Regions from separate parts of the Arthrobacter sp. J156 genome, predicted to be linked through region 3. Evidence: riboswitches for the same ligand, from Rfam matches in the RefSeq annotation. Region 3 holds a riboswitch; each other region holds the start of a gene.
The links. Region 3 has a riboswitch for thiamine pyrophosphate ahead of thiC (phosphomethylpyrimidine synthase ThiC). Riboswitches for the same ligand answer to the same signal wherever they lie in the genome.
Positions count from the first base shown of each region.

Region 1: it holds a riboswitch for thiamine pyrophosphate, as region 3 does, so the genes downstream of both, AC0QR5_RS09650 (ECF transporter S component) here and thiC (phosphomethylpyrimidine synthase ThiC) in region 3, are expected to answer to the same signal.
Region 2: it holds a riboswitch for thiamine pyrophosphate, as region 3 does, so the genes downstream of both, thiM (hydroxyethylthiazole kinase) here and thiC (phosphomethylpyrimidine synthase ThiC) in region 3, are expected to answer to the same signal.

Region 1 is NZ_CM149650.1:2,119,486-2,127,162, reverse strand. It holds gene AC0QR5_RS09685 (Na+/H+ antiporter subunit A) at 1-1,405, shown strand, start outside; gene AC0QR5_RS09680 (Na(+)/H(+) antiporter subunit C) at 1,402-1,932, shown strand; gene AC0QR5_RS09675 (Na+/H+ antiporter subunit D) at 1,932-3,545, shown strand; gene AC0QR5_RS09670 (Na+/H+ antiporter subunit E) at 3,650-4,147, shown strand; gene AC0QR5_RS09665 (MrpF/PhaF family protein) at 4,144-4,413, shown strand; gene mnhG (monovalent cation/H(+) antiporter subunit G) at 4,413-4,823, shown strand; gene AC0QR5_RS09655 (DUF4235 domain-containing protein) at 4,831-5,100, opposite strand; TPP riboswitch at 5,173-5,302, shown strand; gene AC0QR5_RS09650 (ECF transporter S component) at 5,353-5,964, shown strand; gene AC0QR5_RS09645 (ATP-binding cassette domain-containing protein) at 5,968-7,677, shown strand, end outside.
Region 2 is NZ_CM149650.1:2,724,204-2,731,880, reverse strand. It holds gene AC0QR5_RS12590 (aldehyde dehydrogenase family protein) at 1-246, opposite strand, end outside; gene AC0QR5_RS12585 (hypothetical protein) at 316-753, opposite strand; gene AC0QR5_RS12580 (Abi family protein) at 944-1,732, shown strand; gene AC0QR5_RS12575 (hypothetical protein) at 1,733-1,855, shown strand; TPP riboswitch at 1,863-1,958, shown strand; gene thiM (hydroxyethylthiazole kinase) at 1,950-2,771, shown strand; gene thiE (thiamine phosphate synthase) at 2,768-3,472, shown strand; gene AC0QR5_RS12560 (PfkB family carbohydrate kinase) at 3,469-5,058, shown strand; gene AC0QR5_RS12555 (uracil-xanthine permease family protein) at 5,121-6,497, shown strand; gene AC0QR5_RS12550 (aminoglycoside phosphotransferase family protein) at 6,539-7,537, shown strand; gene AC0QR5_RS12545 (glycerophosphodiester phosphodiesterase family protein) at 7,558-7,677, opposite strand, start outside.
Region 3 is NZ_CM149650.1:3,384,410-3,392,086, forward strand. It holds gene thiC (phosphomethylpyrimidine synthase ThiC) at 1-1,569, opposite strand, end outside; TPP riboswitch at 1,567-1,674, opposite strand; gene AC0QR5_RS15735 (globin domain-containing protein) at 1,850-3,031, opposite strand; gene AC0QR5_RS15740 (RrF2 family transcriptional regulator) at 3,131-3,565, opposite strand; gene AC0QR5_RS15745 (hypothetical protein) at 3,593-4,066, opposite strand; gene AC0QR5_RS15750 (phosphomannomutase/phosphoglucomutase) at 4,063-5,538, opposite strand; gene AC0QR5_RS15755 (RecQ family ATP-dependent DNA helicase) at 5,705-7,677, shown strand, end outside.

The sequences.
Region 1 (7,677 bases), 1.3 Mb from region 3:
CGCGGGCCGCGCCGCCGTGGCCCGGGCGCAGGACAAGCTCTACCCCCTGATCGACGCCGAGAAGAGCTACAAGCACATCCTGGGCGCGACGGACGAGATCGCGGTGTGGGTCACGGGGCGCACGCAGCGCGGCTCGCTCGCGTTCTACCTCATCGTCATCCTCATCGTGGGGCTGCTGGCCCCGGCCGTCGCCGGGATCGCGTTCGACGTGCCAACGCCGCAGCACATCGTCTGGTTCGACACCCCGGCGCAGCTCGTGATCGGGCTCGTCATGGTGGTCGGGTCGATCGCGGCGATCAAGGCGAACAAGCGCTTCCTGGCCGTGCTGATGGTCGGCGTCACGGGCTACGGCATGGCCATCATGTTCGCCCTCCAGGGCGCCCCCGACCTCGCCCTGACGCAGCTGCTCGTGGAGACGATCGTCCTCGTCGCCATGGTCCTGGCCCTGCGGACCCTGCCCGCCCCGCTGTGGACCACGAATCCCGCGGGCCACAAGGTACTGCGCGCGGCGATCGGCATCGCGTTCGGCGTCGTCATGGTCGGCATCGCGGCGACCGCCATGGCGTCCCGGACCGCCGACCCGATCTCGCTCATGCTGCCCGAGCTCGCCTACGTCGGCGGTGCCGGCGAGAACATCGTCAACGTCATCCTCGTGGACATCCGCGCGTGGGACACCTTCGGGGAGATCACCGTGCTCGCCGCGGCCGCGACCGGCGTCGCGAGCCTCATCTACGTCCGCGGGCGCGGGGACGACCGCCGGCGCACGGAGGACGTCGCGCCGGGCAGCGTGGACCGCGGCTCGGAACACCTGCACCACTCGACGCGGGCCACGGCCGCCCTCGCGATCGCCCGGCACTTCGCGGAGTCCGCGAAGGACGCCTGGCTCGTCGCGGGCCGGACGCTCGCGCCCGAGCGCCGCTCGATCATCTTCGAGGTCATCACCCGGCTCCTGTTCCACTCCATGATCCTGTTCTCCATCTACCTGCTGATCACCGGGCACAACACCCCCGGCGGCGGGTTCGCCGGCGGCCTCCTCGCCGGCCTGGCGCTCACGATCCGGTACCTGGCCGGCGGCCGCTTCGAGCTCGCCGAATCGACGCCCATCAGCCCGGGCACCCTCCTCGGCCTCGGCCTCGCGACCGCCTCTCTGTCCGCCGTCTTCCCGCTCTTCTTCGGAGGCCAGATCTTCCAGTCCGCAGCCCTCGAGTTCGCGCTCCCGCTCTTCGGCGAGCACAAGTTCGTCACCTCGACCTTCTTCGACATCGGCGTCTACCTCGTCGTCGTCGGCCTCGTCGTCGACGTCCTGCGCAGCCTCGGCGCCGAGATCGACGAGCGGTCCGAGGGCCGCAGCCCCGTGGTCGTCCACGAGGCGCCCGAGGGCAGTACGGAGGGGGTCGCCCGATGAGCGTCAACGTCGTCATGCTCCTCGTCATGGGCGTCCTGTTCGCCTGCGGCGTCTACCTGCTCCTCGAACGCAGCCTCACGCGCGTGCTCCTGGGCCTGGTCCTGATCAGCAACGGCGTGAACCTGCTGCTGCTCACGGCCGGCGGTCTGCCGGGCATGGCGCCGCTGTACGATTCCGCGATCGAGCCCGGCGCCTACTCCGACCCGCTGCCGCAGGCGCTCATCCTGACGGCGATCGTCATCACCTTCGCCGTCACGGCGTTCCTGTTGGCCATGATCTACCGTTCGTGGGTCATCGCCCGGCGCGACGAGGTCGTCGACGACGTCGAGGACCGCCGCGTTGCCGAGCAGTCCCACTTCGACTTCGAGGAGGACTCGGAGATCGAGGCCGACACGACTGAGTTCACCTCGGAGGACGACGACGCCGCGGCCCGGGCCAAGGCCGCCGTCGCCGCCGAGCGCCGCCAGGCCAGCGCCGAGGAAAGCGCCGGCACATCCGACGAGTCACGGAACAGGGAGGCCCGATGATCAGCGCCGTCTCGCTCGCCCCGCTCGCCGTCGCGCTGCCGATCCTCGGCGCCGCCGTGGCCTTCGTCCTGCGCCGGCACAAGCGCAGCCAGCGGGCCGTCACCATCTCGACCCTGACCCTCACCCTGCTCTTGGAGTGCTGGCTCCTGGCCGGGGCCTGGACCAACGGTGCGCAGGCCGTCCTGATCGGCGGCTGGGCTCCACCGTTTGGCATCTCCATGGTCGTCGACGAGTTCTCCGCGCTGATGCTCGTGGTCTCCACGGCGGTGAGCCTCGCGGTGCTCCTCTACGCGACCGCGCAGGGCATGGCCGACGGGGACGACGACGGGCCGATCTCCGTCTTCCACCCGACGTTCCTGATCCTCGTCGCGGGTGTCTCCAACGCCTTCCTCGCGGGCGACCTGTTCAACCTCTACGTGGGCTTCGAGATCCTGCTGACGGCCTCCTACGTCCTGCTGACCCTCGGCGGCACGACGGCGCGCATCCGCGCGGGCGTGACCTACGTCGTCGTCTCCGTGGTCTCCTCGATGCTGTTCCTGATCTCGATCGGCATGATCTACGGCGCCACGGGCACCGTGAACATGGCCGACCTCGGGGTCAAGCTGGGGCAGCTGGACGAGGGAACGCAGATGGTCCTGCACCTCATGCTGCTCGTCGCGTTCGGCATCAAGGCCGCGATCTTCCCGCTGTCCTTCTGGCTCCCGGACTCCTACCCGACGGCGCCCGCGCCCGTCACCGCCGTGTTCGCGGGCCTGCTGACCAAGGTCGGCGTCTACGCCCTCGTGCGCACCGAGACCCTCCTGTTCCCCGGGGACCGGATCAATTCGCTCCTGATGGTCGTCGCCCTCATGACCATGCTCGTGGGCATCCTCGGCGCGATCGCGCAGGCGGACATCAAGCGCATGCTCTCCTTCACGCTCACGAGCCATATCGGCTACATGGTGTTCGGGCTCGCGCTCGGCAACCTCGCCGCGCTCGGGGCGACCGTCTACTACGTCGCGCACCACATCATCGTGCAGACCTCGCTCTTCCTCGTCACGGGCCTGATCGAACGCCGCGCCGGGACCTCGAACGTGGACCGCCTCGGCTCGCTCGCCAAGCTCTCCCCGGTCCTCGCCGTGCTGTTCTTCATCCCGGCGATGAACTTGGCCAGCATCCCGCCGTTCTCCGGCTTCCTCGGCAAGCTCGGCCTCATGCAGGGCGGCGTCGAGCTCGGCACCCCGCTCGCGTGGGTCCTCCTCGCCGGTGCCGTGGCCACTTCGCTCCTGACCCTGCTCGCCGTCGCCCGCGTCTGGAACCGTGCGTTCTGGCGCAAGGCCGAGGATGCGGAGAACCCCGACCCGCTGCTGCTCGTCGGCGCCAAGGACGGGGGCCGCGTGACGACCTACAGCCACGTCGCGAACTTCCCGACGAGCCGCTACAGCGACCGCGGCGACACCCAGCTCCTGCCCCGGACCATGGTCGGCTCGACCGCCGCGCTCGTGGCGCTCGGACTCGCCCTGACCGTCTTCGCCGGACCGCTCTTCCAGCTCAGCGACCAGGCCGCCCGGCAGATGATGGAGCGCACGCCCTACATCGAGGCCGTGCTGGGACCCCAGGAGGGCACGCCATGAGCCGCACCCGCCCGTCCGGCCTCGGGACCCCGAGCCGCGGATCCGCCGCGAACCGCCGGCGCAAGCGCGCCCGCTTCCTCGTCGAGCTGCCCCTGCTTGTCTGGATGATGCTCGTCTGGGGGGCGCTGTGGCAGGACTTCTCCGCCGGCAACCTCGTCTTCGGCTTCCTGCTCTCGCTCGGCGTCGTCTCCGTGTTCCGGCTGCCGCCCGTGGAGCTCAGCGGCCGCTTCAACGTCTGGCAGGCGTTCCTGTTCGCCCTGCACTTCCTCAAGGACGTCGTCGCGGCGAGCTTCCAGGTCTTCGGCCTCGCGCTCTTCCGCGGGCAGAAGGTGCGCAGCGCCGTCGTCGGCATCACACTGCGCTGCCGCGAGGACCTGATGATGACCACCCTCGGCCACGTCCTCACGCTCATCCCCGGCTCGTTCGTCGTGGAGGTGGACCGGACGTCCGGGACCCTGTACCTGCACGTCATCGACGTCGACACCCCCGAGGAGGCCGAGCGCTTCCGCGCAGGCGTCCTGGACACGGAGGCGCGGCTGATCAAGGTGATGGGCACGCCCGAGGCCCTCGAGGCCCTGCGCCGAGAGGAGGCCCCCGCATGATCCTGACCACCGCCGCCTGGGTGTCCGCCCTCCTGCTGGCCGCCGCCGCCATGATGGCGATCGTGCGCATCGCGCGCGGTCCGTCGATCCTCGAGCGCGTGATCGCCCTCGACGTGCTGCTCGCGATCATCATGGCCGCGCTGTGCATCGACATGGCGCTCAACCACCACTTGAACCACGTGCCGTTCATCGCCGTGGCCTGCGTCGTCGGCTTCATCGGCTCGGTGACGGTCTCCCGCTACGTGACGGACCGGAGGAACTCCTGATGGACGCCGAGACGCTGCAGACCGTCCGCGACGCCGCCACGGCCCTGTGCCTCGTCGTGGGATCGCTCATGTCCTTCGCCGCCGGCCTGGGCATGCTGCGCTTCCCCGACCTGCTCTCCCGCATGCACGCCGGCACCAAGCCGCAGGTGCTGGGGCTCCTGCTGCTCCTGACCGCCGTCGGCCTGCAGGCCGATTCGCCGGCGGTGCTGCCCGTGCTCCTGCTCGCGTGGCTCTTCCAGCTGTTGACGGCGCCCGTGAGCGCCCACATGGTGGGGCGGGCGGGCTACCGCACCAAGCACCTCAAGCGCGAGACGCTCATCGTGGACGACCTGGACGAGGTCGTCGCCCGGGCCGCCAACGGCTCGCTGCCGGCGGGCGCGGCAGACCACGTGGCGGACACCGAGCGCTGAGCCCGGGCTAGACCTCGTCGGCGGTTTCCTGGAAGCGGCGCAACATGCGCTGCGTGCCGCGGTTGGCCATCACCTGGATCACCGCGGCCACGACGGCGGAGGCCACGGCGAAGCCGAGGGCCTGGCGCAGCGAGGCCTCGGCCTGGGCCTCGGCGTCGCCCGGCTTCGGCGGCTCCTCGCCGGTGATCCGCGTCCAGGCGGTGTCGAGGAGCTTGGCCCCGGCGAATCCGGCGCCGAGGGAAATCAGCGAGCCGACGATCTTCAGCAGTACGTTCACGTGCGCGGTCTCCGTCTCGAGGGGGTGATTACCCGCCCAGCATAGCGCGGGGCTAGACTGGGGCCACTGAAACACCAACGACAGGGGAGCGTTGGGCTCCGGCCGGTGGCCGGAACCCGTCAGAACGCTGAGAGTGCGCGCCGCGCAGACCCTCGAACCTGATCCGGCTAGTACCGGCGAAGGGAGTCGAGTTCTCAGGGATGCCGCGCGGCGGCACGCCCTCCCCTCCTTGATCCCAAGGAGGACACCTCTATGAGCACCGTGCAGTCTCCCGCACGCACCGGATGGCGCGTCGTCGACATCGTCGTCGCCGCCATCATCGCCGTCGCCTCCGGCGTCGTCTTCTTCGCCTGGAACACCTTCCACCACGCGCTGGACTTCCTGTTCCTGGCCTTCCCGCCCTCCTCGGCGCTGCTCGCGGGAATGTGGCTCTTCCCGGCCGTGCTCGGCGCGCTGGTGATCCGCAAGCCCGGGGCGGCCCTGTTCTGCGAGACCGTCGCCGCGGTCGTCTCGGCCTTCCTCGGTTCTCAGTACGGCTGGACCGTGCTCGTCTCCGGCCTCGTCCAGGGCCTGGGGGCGGAGCTCGTCGTCGCGGCGTTCCTGTACCGCCGCTGGGGGCTGCAGGTGGCCCTGCTCGCGGGCGCCGCGGCCGGCCTCTTCGGAGGCGTGAACGACGCGTTCGTCTTCAACTGGTTCCCGGAGTACACGGTGGTCATGAAGCTCGCCTACGTCGGTTTTATGACGATCTCCGGCGTCGTCATCGCGGGCCTGCTGTCCTGGCTCGCGACCCGGGCCCTGTCCCGGACGGGGGCGCTGTCCGCGCTGGCCTCGCGCAAGGCCGCGCAGGAGCCGGTGAACGGCTAGGCGGTGACGTCCCAGGCCGCCCGCGAGGCGGGGAGCACGACGCCGGGGCCGCACCCGGCGGCGGTCCGTGCGGCCGGGTGGGGGTGGCGTCATGCGGGACGCCACGCGCCCGCGGTGGCCGGGCTGGACCTGGACATCCGCCCGGGGGAGCGGATCCTGCTGGCCGGCCCCTCGGGCGCCGGCAAGTCGACGCTCCTGCACGCCCTGGCCGGCGTCCTGCACCAGGACGAGGACACCGAGGCCGAGGGTGAGCTGCTCGTCGACGGCGCCCCCGCGCACACGGTGCGCGGGCGGGCCGGGCTCATGCAGCAGGACCCCGAGACCCAGGTCGTGCAGGCCCGCGTCGGCGACGACGTCGCCTTCGGTGCCGAGAACCTCGCCGTCCCCGCGGAGCAGATCGCGCCGCGCGTGCGCGCGGCGCTGGCCGCCGTCGGACTCGACGTCCCCCTCACGCACCCGACCGCCCGGCTGTCCGGCGGCCAGAAGCAGCGCCTGGCCCTCGCCGGGATCCTCGCGATGCGCCCCGGGCTCGTGCTGCTGGACGAGCCCACCGCCAACCTGGACCCGGCCGGCGTGCTCGAGGTGCGCGACGCCGTCGTCCGGGCCCTCGACGCCTCCGGGGCGACGGCCGTGATCGTCGAGCACCGGCTCGAGGCCTGGGCCCCCCACGTGGACCGCGTCGTGGTCCTGGCCCCCGGTGGCGGAGTCGCCCACGCGGGAACGCCCGCCGAGCTCTTCGCCCCCGGCCCCGTGCGGGACGAGCTCGTCGCGGCGGGCGTCTGGGTGCCCGGATACGTCCCGCGGCTCCCGGCGCGGGAAGCGGCGCCGCCCGGCGGCGGGCTGTTGCGCGCCGAGGGCCTCGCCGTCGCCCGCGGCCGAACCCAGCCCGCCGCGCTGACCGGGGTGGAGCTAGGACTCGAGGCTGGCCGCGCCGTCTGCGTGACGGGGCCGAACGGCTCCGGCAAGTCGACGCTCGCGCTGACCCTGGCGGGGCTCCTGCCCGAGCGGGCCGGACACGTCGTGGCGAGCCCGGCGCTGCGCGGCGAGGCGGCCGGGGCGCGGCCCTACCAGTGGCGCGCCTCGGCCCTGATCGGACGCATCGGCACCGTGTTCCAGGAACCGGAGCACCAGTTCGTCACGGCCAGCGTGCGCGAGGAGCTCGAGTACGGGCCCCGCCACGCGCGCACCGCCGACGGCCGGGAGGAGCTCTTCAGCGAGGAGCAGATCGCCGAACGCGTGGACGCCCTGCTGCGGCGGCTACGGCTCGAGCACCTCGCGGACGCGAATCCGTTCACCCTCTCCGGCGGAGAGAAGCGCCGCCTCTCCGTCGCGACCGTGCTCGCCGCCGGCCCGGGCGTGCTGGTCCTCGACGAGCCGACCTTCGGCCAGGACGCGAACACGTGGGCGGAACTGGCGCTGCTCCTGCGCGAGCAGCTCGCGGAGGGGACTTCGGTGCTCGCCGTGACGCACGACGCCGACTTCGCCGACGCCGTCGGCGCCCGCGTCCTCGACGTCGCGGAGCTCGGGACCGGCCGCGACGCCGCGACGGGGTCCGCGAAAGACGGGGACGACGCCGGGGCACCCGGGCTGCTCGAACCCTCGGAAGCGGCCCGGGTGAGCTTCCTGGGCCGGGCCAATCCGCTCGCCAAGCTCGGCGCGGTGATGCTCGCGACCATCCCACTCATCGCGACGCTTGACATGGTCAGCGCGGGA
Region 2 (7,677 bases), 660 kb from region 3:
GAGCGCGGCGAGGATGTCCTCCTCGTGCGCCTCGAGCATCCGCTCGAGGCTGCGCAGCTGCGCGGCGCGGTGGCGGCGCGTGTGCATCAGGCGGGAGTGGCTGGAGTCGCGCAGCCGGGCGACGGTCTCGGCGACGCCGGGGACGTGCGGGGCGCCCGCCTCGGCGCCCCGTCCGGCGTCGTCCTGCTCCTGGTCCGGCGCGACGTCGGCCGGAGGGCGCGGCTTGCCGCGAGAGAAAAGTCCCATGCCCCGACCTTAGCGCCTCGGGTTACCCCGCGGTACGGCCGCCGGCCGCATGACGGGCGGCATGCCGGGCTACGGCTGGCTGCCCCAGAAGACGTCGCCGCCCGTGCAGTCGCGGGGCCGTTCGCCGTCCAGGGGCATGATGCCGCCGCCGAGGGAGATGAGGTCGCCGAGGCCGAGCTGCTTCTTCCCGGGGACCTGCACCACGCCGGCCTCCAGGGTGGTCCCGTGCGGGAACACCACCAGCACGGGGCCCGAGCCGTCGCGGGGGGCGACGACGGCACACCCGCCCTCGTCGACCGCGAGGTTGCCCTGCAGGAGCGCGTCCATGTGCGCGTCCGGCTCCTCGGCCAGGGCCAGGAGCTTCATCCCGGAGTCCTCCAGCAGCACCGTGCCACTGGGCGCGGCCGCGGCGCCTCCGCCACCGTCCCCCGAACAGCCGGCCAACGCCAGCCCCAACAACGCCGCCCCGGCGATCATGCGCCGGCGGTCCCCCCACGATGCCTTCATGCCCCCATCCCAGCATCCCGGCGCCGGGGCGGCAAGAGCGGCTGGATTCCGCCGACGATCGAGTTCGCTCTCGGCCAGATGCCCGCCATTCACTCCGATCGTTCCAGGGGGAGTGCGTGGTATGGTTTCCTCATCATGATCAGCCCGCTCGCCTCACGGCTCGGGCTGATTTTCTTTAACCGGAGGACCATTGGCTGAGTACACCAAGCAGTGGCTTTCGGTCGAGGACCAGGTCGCAAAACTTGCCTCTCGCGGTGTCGGGATCCCTGAGGGCAGCAGCGGTGCGCAACTGCCGCGCCAGGTCGGATACTACCGGCTGACCGGCTACCTCTATCCGTTCCGCGCTTCGGAGACGTATGTGGACGATGACGGCCGTGCACGGGTGAGGGTCCTGAACCACTACCGGCCCGGCACATCCATCGGGGACGCCGCGGCGCTCATCGACTTCGAACGGCGGCTGCGGATGCTGATCCTGGAGGGGATCGAGAGGATTGAGGTCTCGCTCCGCATGCAGATCGGGTACGTGCTGGGCCGCCGCTCCGCCTTCGCCCATCTCGAGCCCGGCACGTTCGTCGCGGCCTTCACGGACCCCCAGATGGACCCGGAAACCGGAGCATCGCTGCCGAGCCGGCACGAGCAATGGACCACCCGGATCGCGAGCCTGAACTACGTGAGAAACGTAGCGGCCCACCACGCGCGGATCTTCAACCGCAAGCTGGTCACCGCTCCGAAGCGGCCCGGCAAAGGGCAAGTTCCCCTCCTGGACCACCTCAGGGATGAGGAGTCCTCCAAGCAGGTCTTTGGCCTGTACAACGTCCTGGCCGTGATGGCCTACCTGCTCCGTACGATCGATCCGAACAGCGCCTGGGCCGGCCGCGTCGTCGAACTCATTGGCTCGTTCCCTCGAGTCGGATACGTGACCCCTCGATCCATCGGAGTGCCCGATGACTGGACGAGTCTGGGCCTCTGGCAGCCCTAGATGATCGAGTCCGAATGGCTCCGGCACGCCCGGCAGCACTTGCCGGACCTGTTCCCGAACCTGCTGCACCAGGACCGCCACCTGCTCGGGCCCGGGCTGGCTCCCCCGCTGCCCGCCGGGTAGGCTCGCCAGCAGTGACTCGGGGTGTCCGCCGCGCGGACTGAGAACACACCCGTACACACCTGATCTAGTTCGTACTAGCGGAGGGATGTCGCTCATGGACCACCGTGCGCCCACGCATCTTCAGCAAGACGCCGGCGCGCCCGGCACCGTCCTGGAGCGCCTGCGCTCCGCCACCCCCCTGGTGCAGTGCCTGACCAACGCCGTGGTCACCAACTTCACCGCCAACGTCCTGCTCGCCGCCGGCGCCGCGCCCGCCATGGTCGACGTGCCCGGCGAGGCCGGCGACTTCGCGCGGATCGCCTCCGCCGTCCTGGTGAACCTCGGCACCCCGCACCGGGAGCAGCGCGAGGCCATGATGGAGGCCGCCCGCGCCGCCCACGAGTACGGCACGCCGTGGGTCCTGGACCCCGTCGCCGTCGGCCCCCTCGCCCTGCGCACCGACTTCGCCCACTTGCTCCTGGAGCTGAACCCCGCGGTGATCCGCGGCAACGCCTCGGAGATCATGGCCCTGGCCGGCAGCGGGGCCGGCGGTCGCGGCGTCGACTCCACGGACGCCGTCGAAGCCGCCCTGCCCGCCGCCCGCGCGCTCAGCGAACGCACGGGCGCCGTCGTCGCCGTCTCCGGCCCCGTCGACCTGGTCACGGGACCGGGCGGGACGCTGCACGTCCACGGCGGCAGCGAGCTGCTCACCCGCGTCACCGGGGGCGGCTGCGCCCTCGGCGCGCTCGTCGCCGCCTGCGTCGCCTCCCACGGCGACCCGCTCCAGGCCACCGCGGCAGCGCACGCCTGGTACTCGGCCGCGGCGGAGGACGCCGCGGCGACGGCGGGCGGCCCGGGGACGTTCGCCCCCGCCTTCCTCGACGCGCTGGCGGGAACGACGCCGGAGCGGCTCGCCTCCGCGGGAGCCGTGCGATGAGCGCCGCGCAGAACGCCGTGTTCCACCACGGCTCCTTCCGCCTGGGCACCTACCTCGTCGCCGACTCGGCCAGCACGGCCGGGCGCCCGCTGCCGGAGGTCGTCGCCGCGGCCGTCGCCGGCGGCGTGGACATGGTCCAGCTGCGCTGCAAGGACGTCCCCGCCCGGGACTTCTTGGCCCTGGTCCTCGCCACGGCCCGGCACACCGCCGGGCGAGCGGCCCTGATCGTCAACGACCGGGTGGACGTCTTCCTCGCCGCGCGGGACGCCGGAGCCGTCGTCGACGGCATGCACATCGGCCAATCGGACCTGCCCGCCGACGCCGTGCGCCGCCTGATCGGGCCCGCCGCGATCCTGGGCCTCAGCGCGTCGCGGACCGCCCAGTTCGAGGCCGTCGCCGCCCTGCCGGAGGGGACCGTGAGCTACCTGGGCACGGGGGCCGTCCGCCCCACGCCCACCAAGAAGGACCACCCGGAACCGCTCGGCTTCGAGGGCCTGGCCGCGCTCACGGCCCGGGCCCCGCTGCCGTGCGTCGCGATCGGCGGGCTGGCCCACGGCGACGCCGCGGCCGTCCACGCCGCCGGGGCCGCCGGGATGGCGATCGTCCGGGCGGTGTGCGCCGCCGGGGATCCGGAGGCCGCGGCCCGTTCCCTGGCCGCCGAGTGGGCGGCCGTCACCCACCCCGGGGAGGCAAGCGCATGAGCGTCCCCAACATCCTCTCCGTCGCCGGCTCCGACCCGTCCGGCGGCGCCGGCATCCAGGCCGACCTGAAGTCGATCGCCGCGTGCGGCGGCTACGGCATGGCCGCCGTCACCGCGCTCACCGCGCAGAACACGCGCGGCGTCACCGGCGTCCACGTCCCGCCCGCCGCGTTCCTCGCCGAGCAGCTCGCCTCGGTCTCCTCCGACGTCCGGATCGACGCCGTGAAGATCGGCATGCTCGCCTCCGCGGAGCTCATCGACACCGTCGCCGCCTGGCTGCGCGCCCTGCGCGGGGGCGCCCCCGGGGACGACGCCGGAGCCCCCGTCGCCAGGGACGGCACCGAAGCCGCGGGTCCGGGCGGGCGGCGGGGCACCGGCGTCGTCCTGGATCCGGTGATGGTCGCCACGAGCGGCGACCGGCTGCTCGACGCCGACGCGGAGGCGGCGCTGCACGCCCTGCTGCCGCTCGCCGACGTCGTCACCCCCAACGTGCCCGAGCTCGCCGTCCTCACGGGCAGCGCCCCCGCCCCCACGTGGGACGAGGTCCTGGACCAGGCGCAACGGCTCGCCGCGCGGCACGGCGTCCTGGTGCTCGCCAAGGGCGGTCACCTCGCCGCGGACGGGCGCTGCCGCGACGCGCTCGTGGGCGCCGACGGGGTCCTGCTGGAGCTCGACGGCGTGCGCGTCGACACCGCCAACACGCACGGCACCGGGTGCTCGCTCTCCTCCGCCCTCGCCACGCTCTTCGCCCGCACCGGGTCCTGGACCGACGCCCTGCGGCTGGCCAAGCCGTGGCTCGAGGGGGCCCTGCGCGGGGCGGACCGGCTCGACGTCGGCGGCGGGCACGGGCCCGTGGACCACCTCGGCGCCCTCTGGGCCGGGCAGCGGCCCCCGTCCACGGACGCGCTCCTGTCCACGTGGTGGGACGGGATCGCCGGCCTGCGCGCGGGCATCGACCGGCTCGCGTTCATCCGCGGGCTCAAGGACGGGACGCTGGACCGCACCGACTTCGAGCACTACCTGGCCCAGGACGCCCTGTACCTGCGCACCTACGCGCAGGTCCTCTCCCGGGCCTCCGAACTCGCCCCGAACCCCCGGGAGCAGCGCTTCTGGGCCGCGGGAGCGCACGCGTGCCTCGAGGAGGAGCTGGTCCTGCACCGCACGCGGCTCGGCGGCGCGGAGCTGCCCGCGCCCACCGCGACGACGGCCGCCTACCTGAACCACCTCACCGCCTCCGGGCGCGGCTACCCCGAGCTCGTCGCCGCGATCCTGCCCTGCTACTGGCTCTACCAGGACGTGGGCTCGCGCCTCGCGGGGGCCGCGCACCCGGACCACCCCTACGGAGACTGGCTCGCGACCTATTCCTCCCCGGAGTTCGACGCGGCCACGCGGGACGCGATCGCGATCGTCGAGCTCACTGCTGCCCGGGCCCGCCCGGACGAGCTCGCCGCGATGCGGTACGCGTTCGACGAATCCTCGCGGCACGAGCTGCTCTTCTTCGCCCAGACGACGGCGGACGGGGACCCCGGCGGGGCCGGGGCCGCCTTCGCCGACACGTCACGGGCGGTGCGGGCCGGCGCCGAGTAGGATGCCGTGGGGGCGCGGCCGCACGGCGCCGCGCCCTGCCCGCACCGAACCGGAAGAGCCCCATGAGCAGCACGACGCCCGGCCAGCCCGCCCCCACCCCCCGCACCGACGCGCCGCCGCGGCACCCGCTCGGCCTCGGCTGGACGCTCCACGGCGACGGGCGCACCATCCGCCCCGGCACGGTCGTGGCGCCCGACGAGCGGCTCGGCTGGTTCCAGACCGCCGGAATCGGCGTGCAGCACGTCATGGCGATGTTCGGCGCCACCGTGCTCGTGCCGACCATCACCGGGTTCCCGGTCACCACGACCCTGCTGTTCTCCGGCATCGGCACCCTGCTCTTCCTGGTGGTCACCGCCGGGCGCGTGCCGAGCTACCTCGGCTCCTCCTTCGCGTTCATCGCCCCCGTCACGGCCTCCATGAGCGCGCACGGCATGGCCGGGGCGCTCGGCGGGATCGTGGTGGCCGGCGCGGCGCTGTTCCTCGTGGGCCTCGTGGTCCAAAGGGCCGGCACGGGGTGGATCCACGCCTTCATGCCCCCCGTCGTCATGGGCACGATCGTGGCGCTCATCGGCCTGAACCTGGCCTCCACGACCTTCCCCGCGATGAAGGAGTTCACGCTCACCACGTTCACGACCGTCGCGGCGATCGTCGTCTCCGCCGTGCTCTTCCGCGGCCTGCTGGGGCGCCTGTCCATCCTGCTCGGCATCGTCGTCGGCTACCTCGTGGCCCTCGCCCAGGGCCAGGTGGACTTCTCGAAGGTCGGCGACGCGTCCTGGCTGGGCCTGCCGCCGTTCGCCCTGCCCGCGTTCCACCTGGACGTGATGGTCCTGTTCCTGCCCGTGGTGTTCGTCCTGGTCGCCGAGAACATCGGCCACGTCAAGACCGTGGGCCTGATGACCCGGCGCAACCTGGACGGCGTCAACGGCCGCGCCCTGATGGCCGACGGCGCCGCGACCGTCCTGGCCGGCGTCGGCGGCGGCTCCGGCACCACGACCTATGCGGAGAACATCGGGGTCATGGCCTCCTCCCGCGTCTACTCCACCGCCGCCTACTGGGTCGCCGGGACCGTGGCCATCCTGGTGTCCTTCCTGCCGCAGTTCGGCGCCGTCATCAACACCATCCCGCAGGGCGTCAGCGGCGGCGCGGGGATCGTCCTGTACGGCATGATCGGCATCATCGGCGCCCGCCTGTGGGTGCAGAACCAGGTCAACTTCTCCAACCCCATCAACCTCATGACCGCCGGCACCGGACTGATCATCGCGATCGCCATGGGCAGCGAGTCCCTCGAGGTCGGCGGCATGAAGTTCGGCGGGATCGCGCTCGGCACCGCCGCCACGCTGCTCGTCTTCCACGCCATGACCGCGATCGCCCGCGTCCGCGGCACGGAGCCCACCGACGCCCCGGAGGACACGGGCACCGAGCCCAGCAAGCTCGGCTGAGCCCGGCGGCGGCCCCACCCGCGCACCGGTAGGATGGCCCGGTGGCAGAGTGGAACCGGGAGTGGGCCTCCGAGCAGTGGCAGGCCGGGGTCCGGGAATGGATCTCCATGGTCCTGGACACCTACTCGCTGGCCCAGACCGGCCCCCTGGAGCAGAAGCGGATCCGGCTCTGGTCCACGCAGATCGTGGTCCCCACCGACCACGGGCGGCTGTACTTCAAGGCGAACAACCCGGGCCAGCAGGGCGAGGCCTCGGTCACGGCGACGGCAGCCAACCTGGCGCCCGAGCAGCTCGTCATGCCGCTCGCGATCGAACCGGCCCGCGGCTGGATGATCTCCCCCGACTACGGCGACACGCTGACGTCCCTGCCGAGCACGGACTACCAGCTGTGGGTCCGCCTCGTGTGCGACTTCGCGAGGCTCCAGCTCGAGCTCGTCCCCTTCGGCGACACGCTGTTCGACGCGGGGCTTCTGCACATGGACCCGGCCTGGCTGCCCGCCTACATCGACGAGCAACTGGTCCTGCATGCCTCGATGCCTCCCGAGCACCCCCTGCACCTGCCCGCGCGCGACGCGGAGGACCTGCACCGCCAGCTCGACGTCATCCACGGGATGTGCGATTACCTCGCCGCCGGGCCCGTGCCCTTGACGCTGGAGCACAACGACCTGCACCGGAACAACACCTTCCTGCCCTCCACCCCGGACGAGCCGCTGCGCTTCATGGACCTCGGCGACGCGTACTGGGCCCACCCGTTCTCCAGCCTCGGCCGGCCCATCGCCGCGATGTGCGAGGAGCTCGGCACGACGCCGTCGGACCCGCGGATCCGGCGCGTGGTCACGGCCTACCTGGAGCAGTGGCGGGAGTACGGCACGGTCGAGCAGCTGCGCCCCTACGTGGAACCGGCCCTGAGGATCGGGAAGATGCAGGCGCACGGGACGTGGATGCGGATCCTTTCCGGAGCGGACGAGGACGAGCTGCGGCGCTACGCGCACCTGACCCTGCGTCCCCTGGCAGAGCTCATCCAGCCGGTCCTGGGATAGCCGCCACCCCGCCGGCGGGGTCAGCGCTGCGGCCAGGCTCCCCGTTCGGCCAGGACGCCCGCCAAGAGGTCGGCCCGGTCCGTCATGATCCCGTCGACCCCGAGGTCGATCAGCCGGCGCATGTCGCCTGGCTCGTCCAC
Region 3 (7,677 bases):
CGGCAGCGTCTCGTCGTGGAACGCCTCCGCCGTCGCCGGATCCAGTGACAAGGCGAACTGGTCCTTCCAACGGAACTCGAAGCGCGCCTTGGACAGGGCGTCGTCGCGCTCCCGGGCGCCCGGGTGGCCCTTGGCCAGGTCGGCAGCGTGCGCGGCGATCTTGTAGGTGATCACTCCCGTTTTGACGTCGTCCTTGTTGGGCAGGCCCAGATGCTCCTTCGGCGTGACGTAGCAGAGCATCGCCGTGCCGTAGCGGGCGATCTCCGTGGCCCCGATGGCGCTCGTGATGTGGTCGTAGCCCGGCGCGACATCCGTGACGAGCGGGCCGAGGGTGTAGAACGGGGCGCCGTCGCACAGCTCCTGCTGCCGCTCCACGTTCTCCCGCACGAGGTGCAGCGGCACGTGCCCGGGCCCCTCCACCATGACCTGGACGTCGAACTCCCACGCCCGCTTCGTCAGCTCGGCGAGGGTGTCCAGCTCGGCGAACTGGGCGGCGTCGTTCGCGTCCGCGATCGAGCCGGGCCGCAGGCCGTCGCCGAGCGAGAACGCGACGTCGTACCGGGCGAAGATCTCGCACAGCTCGTCGAAGCGCTCGTAGAGGAAGTTCTCGCGGTGGTGGGCCAGACACCAGCCGGCCATGATCGAGCCGCCGCGGGAGACGATCCCCGTGACCCGCTCGGCCGTCAACGGGACGTAGCGCAGCAGCACGCCGGCGTGGATGGTCATGTAGTCCACGCCCTGCTCGCACTGCTCGATCACGGTGTCCCGGAAGACGTCCCAGTCCAGCTTGGCCGCGTCTCCGCCGACCTTCTCGAGCGCCTGGTAGATGGGCACCGTGCCGATCGGGACCGGCGAATTGCGCAGGATCCACTCGCGCGTGGTGTGGATGTCGTCACCCGTGGAGAGGTCCATGACCGTGTCCGCGCCCCAGCGCGTGGCCCACTGCAGCTTGTCCACCTCCTCCGCGATCGAGCTCGTCACGGCAGAGTTGCCGATGTTCGCGTTGATCTTCACGAGGAACGCCTTGCCGATCACCATCGGCTCCGACTCCGGGTGGTTGACGTTCGCCGGCAGGATCGCCCGGCCCGCCGCGAGCTCGCTGCGCACGAGTTCCGGGTCGCAGCCCTCGCGCAGGGCCGCGTAGCGCATCTCCTCGGTGACGAGCCCGGCGCGGGCGTAGTGCATCTGCGTGACCCGCCGGCCCTCGATCGAGCGCCGCGGGACCGGGCGGACGCCCCTCCACTCGGCGGAGGCCGCGCCACGGCGCACGGCCGCCCGGCCGTCGTCGAGCAGCTCGCGGCCGCGCCCCGTGTACTCCTCTGTGTCGCCGCGGCCGGCGATCCACGCGGCGCGGAACGGGGGAAGCCCTTCGAGCGGGTCGCCGCCCGGGCCCGCGGTGCGGTAGACGTGAAGGGGCGGGTTCGGCGTCCCGTCGGGGGAGTCGTCGAGCTCGATCGCCGTGACCGGGACGCGCAGGCCCCGGCCGGGGTCCTCGAGGAACGCCGGGGAGTGCGCCGGATGCTGCTCGGAGGCACGGTGGATGGACGGGTTTTCTCTTGAATCGCTCACGGAGGAGCCCTCACTTCCTACGCCGGCATGACCCGGACAGGTTCGACGGTCGCAGGCGGCGTCAGCCCGATCTCAGCCCCTGCCGGGGCACCCGTGTGGACGGGCCCGAGCCTAGCGCGAAGTGGCCCCGGGCACCAAGTCGGTGCCGCCCCCAAGGCGGCACCGACATCGATTCCCGGCTCCGGCGTGCTCCGCGCCCGAGGGGGCATCGGCGTCGTGCCCCGGCTCCGGCGCGCCCCGTCGCCGCGCCGCCGTGGACGGAACGACGCCGGGGCCCGGCTCAGGCGGCGAGCCAGAGGTCGGGGCCGAAGACCTCGTAGTGGATGCTCGTGGCCGGGATGCCCGCGTCGATCGCCTGGGATCGGACGGCGCGCATAAACGGCAGCGGCCCGCACAGATACAGCGTCGCGTCCGCCGGAAGCTCGAGTCCGGAGAGGTCCATGAGGCCCTCCGCTGCCTCCCACTCGCCGGGGGCGCCCGTTGTGTCCTCGAGCCACAGCCTCAGCTCCGCGTTCGGCAGGGCCTCGACGGCGGAGCGCATCTGCGCCTGGAGCGACCAGCTGTCGGCGCGCTGTTCGGCGTGGAGGACCAGGACCCGGCGCTCGGAGGCCCCGGCCGCGAGGGCCTCGAGGGCGGAGGCGCTGGGTGTGCAGCCGATGCCTGCCGTGGCCAGGACGATCGGCGCGCCGCCGGCGTCGATCGTGAGGTCGCCGTAGGGATTCGAGAGCTCCACGACGTCGCCGATCCCCAGCCCGCGGTGCAGGAACGGGGAGACCTCGCCGCCCTCGTCGAGCTTGGCCGTGACGACGCGCTCGGTCCTCGAGGCGACGTTGCCGGAGAGCGTGTACTGGCGGCACTGCCGCACGCCGTCGGGCAGAGCCACGCGGATCGAGACGTACTGGCCCGGGAGGGCCTCCGTCACCGGGGTGTCGTCGGCCGGGGCGAAGCGGAACGTGGCCGATCCCCCGCCGGCGGCCTCCCGCGCCACGAGGCGCCACGGGGTCCACGCCTTGTCGTTCGCCTGCCGGGCGTAGAGGCCCTTCTCGAGCTTGATGAGCGCGTCGGCCATGAGCCAGTAGACCTCGGTCCAGGCTTCGGCGACCTCGGAGGTGACGGCATCCCCGAGGTCATCGGCGATCGCGGCGAAGAGGTGCTCGTAGACGATCGGGTACTGCTCCTCGACGATCCCGAGCGAGGCGTGCTTGTGGGCGATCCGCGACAGGACGGCCTCGGGCAGGGTGTCCGGGTGCTGCAGGAGATGCGTCGCGAAGGCCGCGATCGAGCCGGCGAGGGCCTTCTGCTGGGTCCCGTTCTTCTGGTTGGCGCGGCTGAAGAGCCCGTCGAGAAGTTCCGGGTGGGCGGCGAACAGGCCCGCGTAGAACTTCCGGGTGATCGCTCCGATGCGCTCGGCGATGACCGGCAGCGTGGCCTCGATGACGGGACGGGACTTCTCGGACAGCATGGCGTCTCCTCGCTGAAAGTGATTACTTGCATTGAGTATGCAAGTTTTATGATTCATTTCTACGCCTCGTAGAAGTTACTCGCAAGTCGGGCGGTCGCGTCAGGGGAAGGTGGGCAGCGGAAGCCGGACGAGGCGCGGATCCCGGGTGAGGTCCGCGATGGTGAGGGGATCGAGCTCCGCGTAGAAGGCCTCGCGCGCCCGGTTGAGCGCCCCGCGGAGGCGGCAGCCCGCGATCAGCGGGCACGCGTGGTCGCCGGAGGTGCAGTCCACGACGTCGGGCTGCTCGTCGAGGCTGCGCAGGAGGGAGCCGACGCTGAGCCCCAGGCCCGCCGGGGTGATCCGCGCCCCGCCCGTGCGCCCGCGCGCCACCTCGAGCGCGCCGCGCCGGCCGAGCTCGAGGACGGCCTTGCTGACGTGGTTGTAGGGGATGCCGATCGCCTCGGCGACGGCGCGGCTCGTGAGCTGCTCTCCCTCCCGGGAGCCGAGCAGCATCAGGATGCGCAGGCAGACGTCGCCGAAGGCGTTGAGCTTCACTCCCTCAGTGTCCCAGCCCGGGCGGGGTCAGCCCCAGATGAGCAGCTCGCCGGCTTCCGCCGCGGGCTCGGCAAAGGCCCACTCGCCACCCTCCGCGGCGGGCGGCGTGTAGGCCTGGACGACGGCGACCGCCCCGCCCTCGCTGTGCTCCGCGTTGGCGTGCACGGCGTCGCGGTCCTCCTCGAGCAGCGTGACGTCGGAGACGAGGGCGATCGCGGTGAAGCCCTCGCGCTGCTGCCCCAGGAGTTCGACGAGGTCGCCCATCATCGCCTCGGCGTCGATGTCCACTTCCGGATCGTCGTCGTCCGCCGGCGGCTGCACGGCGAGGAGGCGCAGCTCGCCCTCGGCTCCGTCCTGGGCCGCTTCCAGGGCGACCGCGAACGGCAGGAAGACCCCGTTGGCCTCGAGCTGCTCGCGGGCGACGCCGAGGGCCGTGCCCAGGACGCGGTTCAGCTGCAGGTGGGCCTCGGGGCCCAGCTCGGTGATGCGGTTCTCGCTCATGCGGTGCTCCTGACGATCTCGAGGACGGCGTCGCGGACGCGTTCCATGGTCTGGGGGTCCCTCGCCTCGCCGTTGTAGCGCAGGAAGGGCTCGGTGTTGGAGGGGCGGAGGTTGAACCAGAAGGAGCCGTCCGCCGCGGCGATCGTGGTTCCGTCGAGGCGTTCGACGACGGTGCCGGCGCCCTTGAGGCCCTCCGCGTCGAGGGCGATCGTTCCGCGGCCGCCGTTGCCGTCGTGGCCGGCGGCGAAGGCCCCGAGCACGCGGGCCACGGCCGCGTCCTTGTCTTCGATCCGCGAGTTCAGCTCGCCGGAGGCGAAGTAGGGCTCGTACTCCTCGGCCAGCGCCGAGAGCGGGCGCTCCTGCCCGCCCAGGGCCGCCAGGACGTGCATCGCCGCGAGCATGCCGGTGTCGGCATTGAAGAAGTCGCGGAAGTAGTAGTGGGCCGAGTGCTCGCCGCCGAACACGGCGCCCTCGGCCGCCATCACGGCCTTGATGAACGAGTGTCCCACCCGCGTGACCACGGGGCGTCCGCCGTCGTGCTCCACGAGCTCGGGCACCGCCCGGGAGGTGATCAGGTTGTGGATGACCACCGGGGCCTCCTCGCCCGCGGCCTTCGCGCGGGCGATTTCGCGGCGGGCCACGAGCGCGGTCACCGCCGAGGGCGAGACCGGGGCGCCGAGCTCGTCGATCACGAAGCAGCGGTCCGCGTCGCCGTCGAACGCCAGGCCGATGTCCGCCCCGTGCTCCACGACCGCGGCCTGCAGGTCCCGCAGGTTCTCCGGCTCCAGCGGGTTGGCCGGATGGTTCGGGAAGGTGCCGTCCAGCTCGAAGTACAGGGGCACGATCTCCAGCGGAAGACCCGGCAGCAGGGCGTCCCCGAGCACGGCCGGCGTCGTCATGCCCGCCATCCCGTTGCCGGCGTCGACGACGACCTTCAGCGGCCGGATGCCGGACAGGTCCACGAGCGAGCGCAGGTACGCGGCGTAGTCCGCGAGCACGTCGACGTCCCCGACCCGGCCCTGCGGGGCGTCCCCGGAGACCGGCAGGCCCTCGGCCAGGTAGGACTGGGCGACATCCCGGATCCGGTACAGGCCGGTATCGGAGGAGACCGGGACCGCGCCGGCCAGGGCCATCTTCATCCCGTTGTACTCGGCCGGGTTGTGGCTCGCGGTGAACACCACGCCCGCCGCGTCCAGGATCCCGCACGCGAAGTAGAGCTCGTCGGTGGAGATCAGCCCGAGCATCCGCACGTCGGCGCCCCGGTAGGCCGCCCCGCGCGCGAAGGCGCGGGAGAACGCCGGAGACGACGGACGCATGTCCCCGCCGACCAGCACCGTGGAACCGGCCAGGCCCAGGACGTCCACGAAGGCCGCGCCGACGGCCTCCACGCTCTCCTCGGTGATGGTCTCGCCCACGATCCCGCGCACGTCGTAGGCCTTGAAGGACTCGGAAAGATCAATCTCGCTCTGCACGGGTTCGAGCTTAGCCGCTGCCGGTGACGCTTCGGCCCCGCGGCCCGTGAGATGCCGGCTGAGTCCGACCGGCACCGCTCCTCCACAACGCCCCGGGACCCCGTCCCGCTCCACAGCCCCGGGCCGGCGGGCCGAAGCGTCGGCAGCGGCTGGAATACTGGGGCGCATGGTTGAGACGACGACGGGTACGGGACTTCGGGAGAGCGCGACGGCGGTGCTGCGCCGCCTCGTGGGGCGGGAGGACGCCGACTTCCACGACGGGCAGTTCGAGGCGATCGAGGCCCTCGTCGACGGGGGACGGCGGGCGCTCGTCGTGCAGCGCACCGGCTGGGGCAAGTCCGCCGTCTACTTCGTGGCGAGCCTGCTGCTGCGGGCCCGGGGGGCGGGGCCGACCCTCATCGTCAGCCCCCTGCTCGCGCTCATGCGGGACCAGGTGGCCGCCGCCGGGCGGGCGGGAGTCCGCGCCGAGGCCATCAACTCCGCCAACGCGCTCGAGTGGGGCGACGTCCTGGCCCGGCTCGACGCCGACGAGGTCGACGTCCTGCTCGTCTCGCCGGAACGCCTCAACAACCCGGCCTTCCGCGAGCGCCAGCTGCCGGAGCTGGTGCGCCGCATGGGCCTGCTGGTCATCGACGAGGCCCACTGCATCTCGGACTGGGGACACGACTTCCGGCCGGACTACCGGAGGATCAAGGACCTCATCGGCACCCTCGACGACGCCGTGCCGGTCCTCGCGACCACGGCCACGGCCAACGAGCGCGTCGTCCACGACATCGAGGAGCAGCTCGCCGTCGGCGGGGCCGACGTCTTCACCCTGCGCGGCCCGCTCGCGCGGCGCTCCCTGCGTCTGGGCGTGCTGCGGCTGCCGAGCCCGCGGGCACAGCTCGCCTGGCTCTTGAGCCACCTGTCCGAGCTGCCGGGCAGCGGCATCATCTACACGCTCACCGTGTCCGCGGCCGAGGACATCACGCGCCTGTTGCGCGAGGCCGGGCACGAGGTCCGCGCCTACACGGGCCGCTCCGACACCGAGGAGCGCGCGGCGTCCGAACAGGCGCTCAAGGACAACGAGGTCAAGGCGCTCGTGGCGACGAGCGCCCTGGGCATGGGCTTCGACAAGCCGGATCTCGGGTTCGTGGTCCACGTCGGCGCTCCGAGCTCGCCCGTGGCCTACTACCAGCAGGTCGGCCGTGCCGGCCGCGGGACGGACAACGCCGACGTCCTGCTCCTCCCGGGGCCGGAGGACCGCGAGATCTGGCGGTACTTCGCCACGTCGTCGATGCCGGACGAGCAGCGCGCGCACGCCGTGCTCGAGGAGCTCGGCTCGGCGCAGGGCGCGGTCTCCGTCCCCGCGCTCGAGGCCCGCGTGAACATCCGCCGCACGCCGCTCGAACTGCTTCTGAAGGTGCTCGCCGTCGACGGCGCCGTGGAACGGGTCCAAGGCGGCTGGATCCGGACGGGGGCCCCGTGGCACTACGACGCCGAGCGGTACGCCCGCGTCGCAGCGGCCCGCGTCGCGGAGCAGAACGCCATGCTCGACTACGAGAACACGACGTCCTGCCGCATGGAGTTCCTCGCCCGGGCCCTCGACGACCCGACGGCCGCCCCCTGCGGCCGGTGCGACAACTGCGCCGGCACCTGGTTCGGGGACTCCCTCGCGGAAGACGCCAAGGACAGCGCCCAGGCGGCCCTCGGCCGCGTCGGGACCGAGCTCGAGCCGCGGGCGATGTGGCCCGGGGGCATGGACCGCCTCGGCGTGCCGCTCAAGGGCAAGATCCCGGCCGGGGAGCAGATGGCGGCCGGCCGCGCGCTGGCCCGCCTCACCGACCTCGGATGGGGCGGCCGGCTGCGGACGCTGTTCGCGCCCGGGGCGGAGGACGCTCCCGCGGACGAGGCCCTCGTCCGGGCGTGCGTCGGCGTCCTGGCCGGGTGGGGATGGAGCGAGCGGCCCGTCGCCGTGGTCTCCATGCCGTCGAGGACGCGCCCGCTGCTCGTGCGGTCCGTGGCCGAGGGCCTGGCCGGGATCGGCCGGCTGCCCTACGCCGGGGAGCTGGCGTACGCCGACGAAGGACCGCGGGGCGAGGCGGGCGGCAACTCGGCCTTCCGGCTGGCCTCGGTCTGGGACCAGTTCGCCGTCCCGCC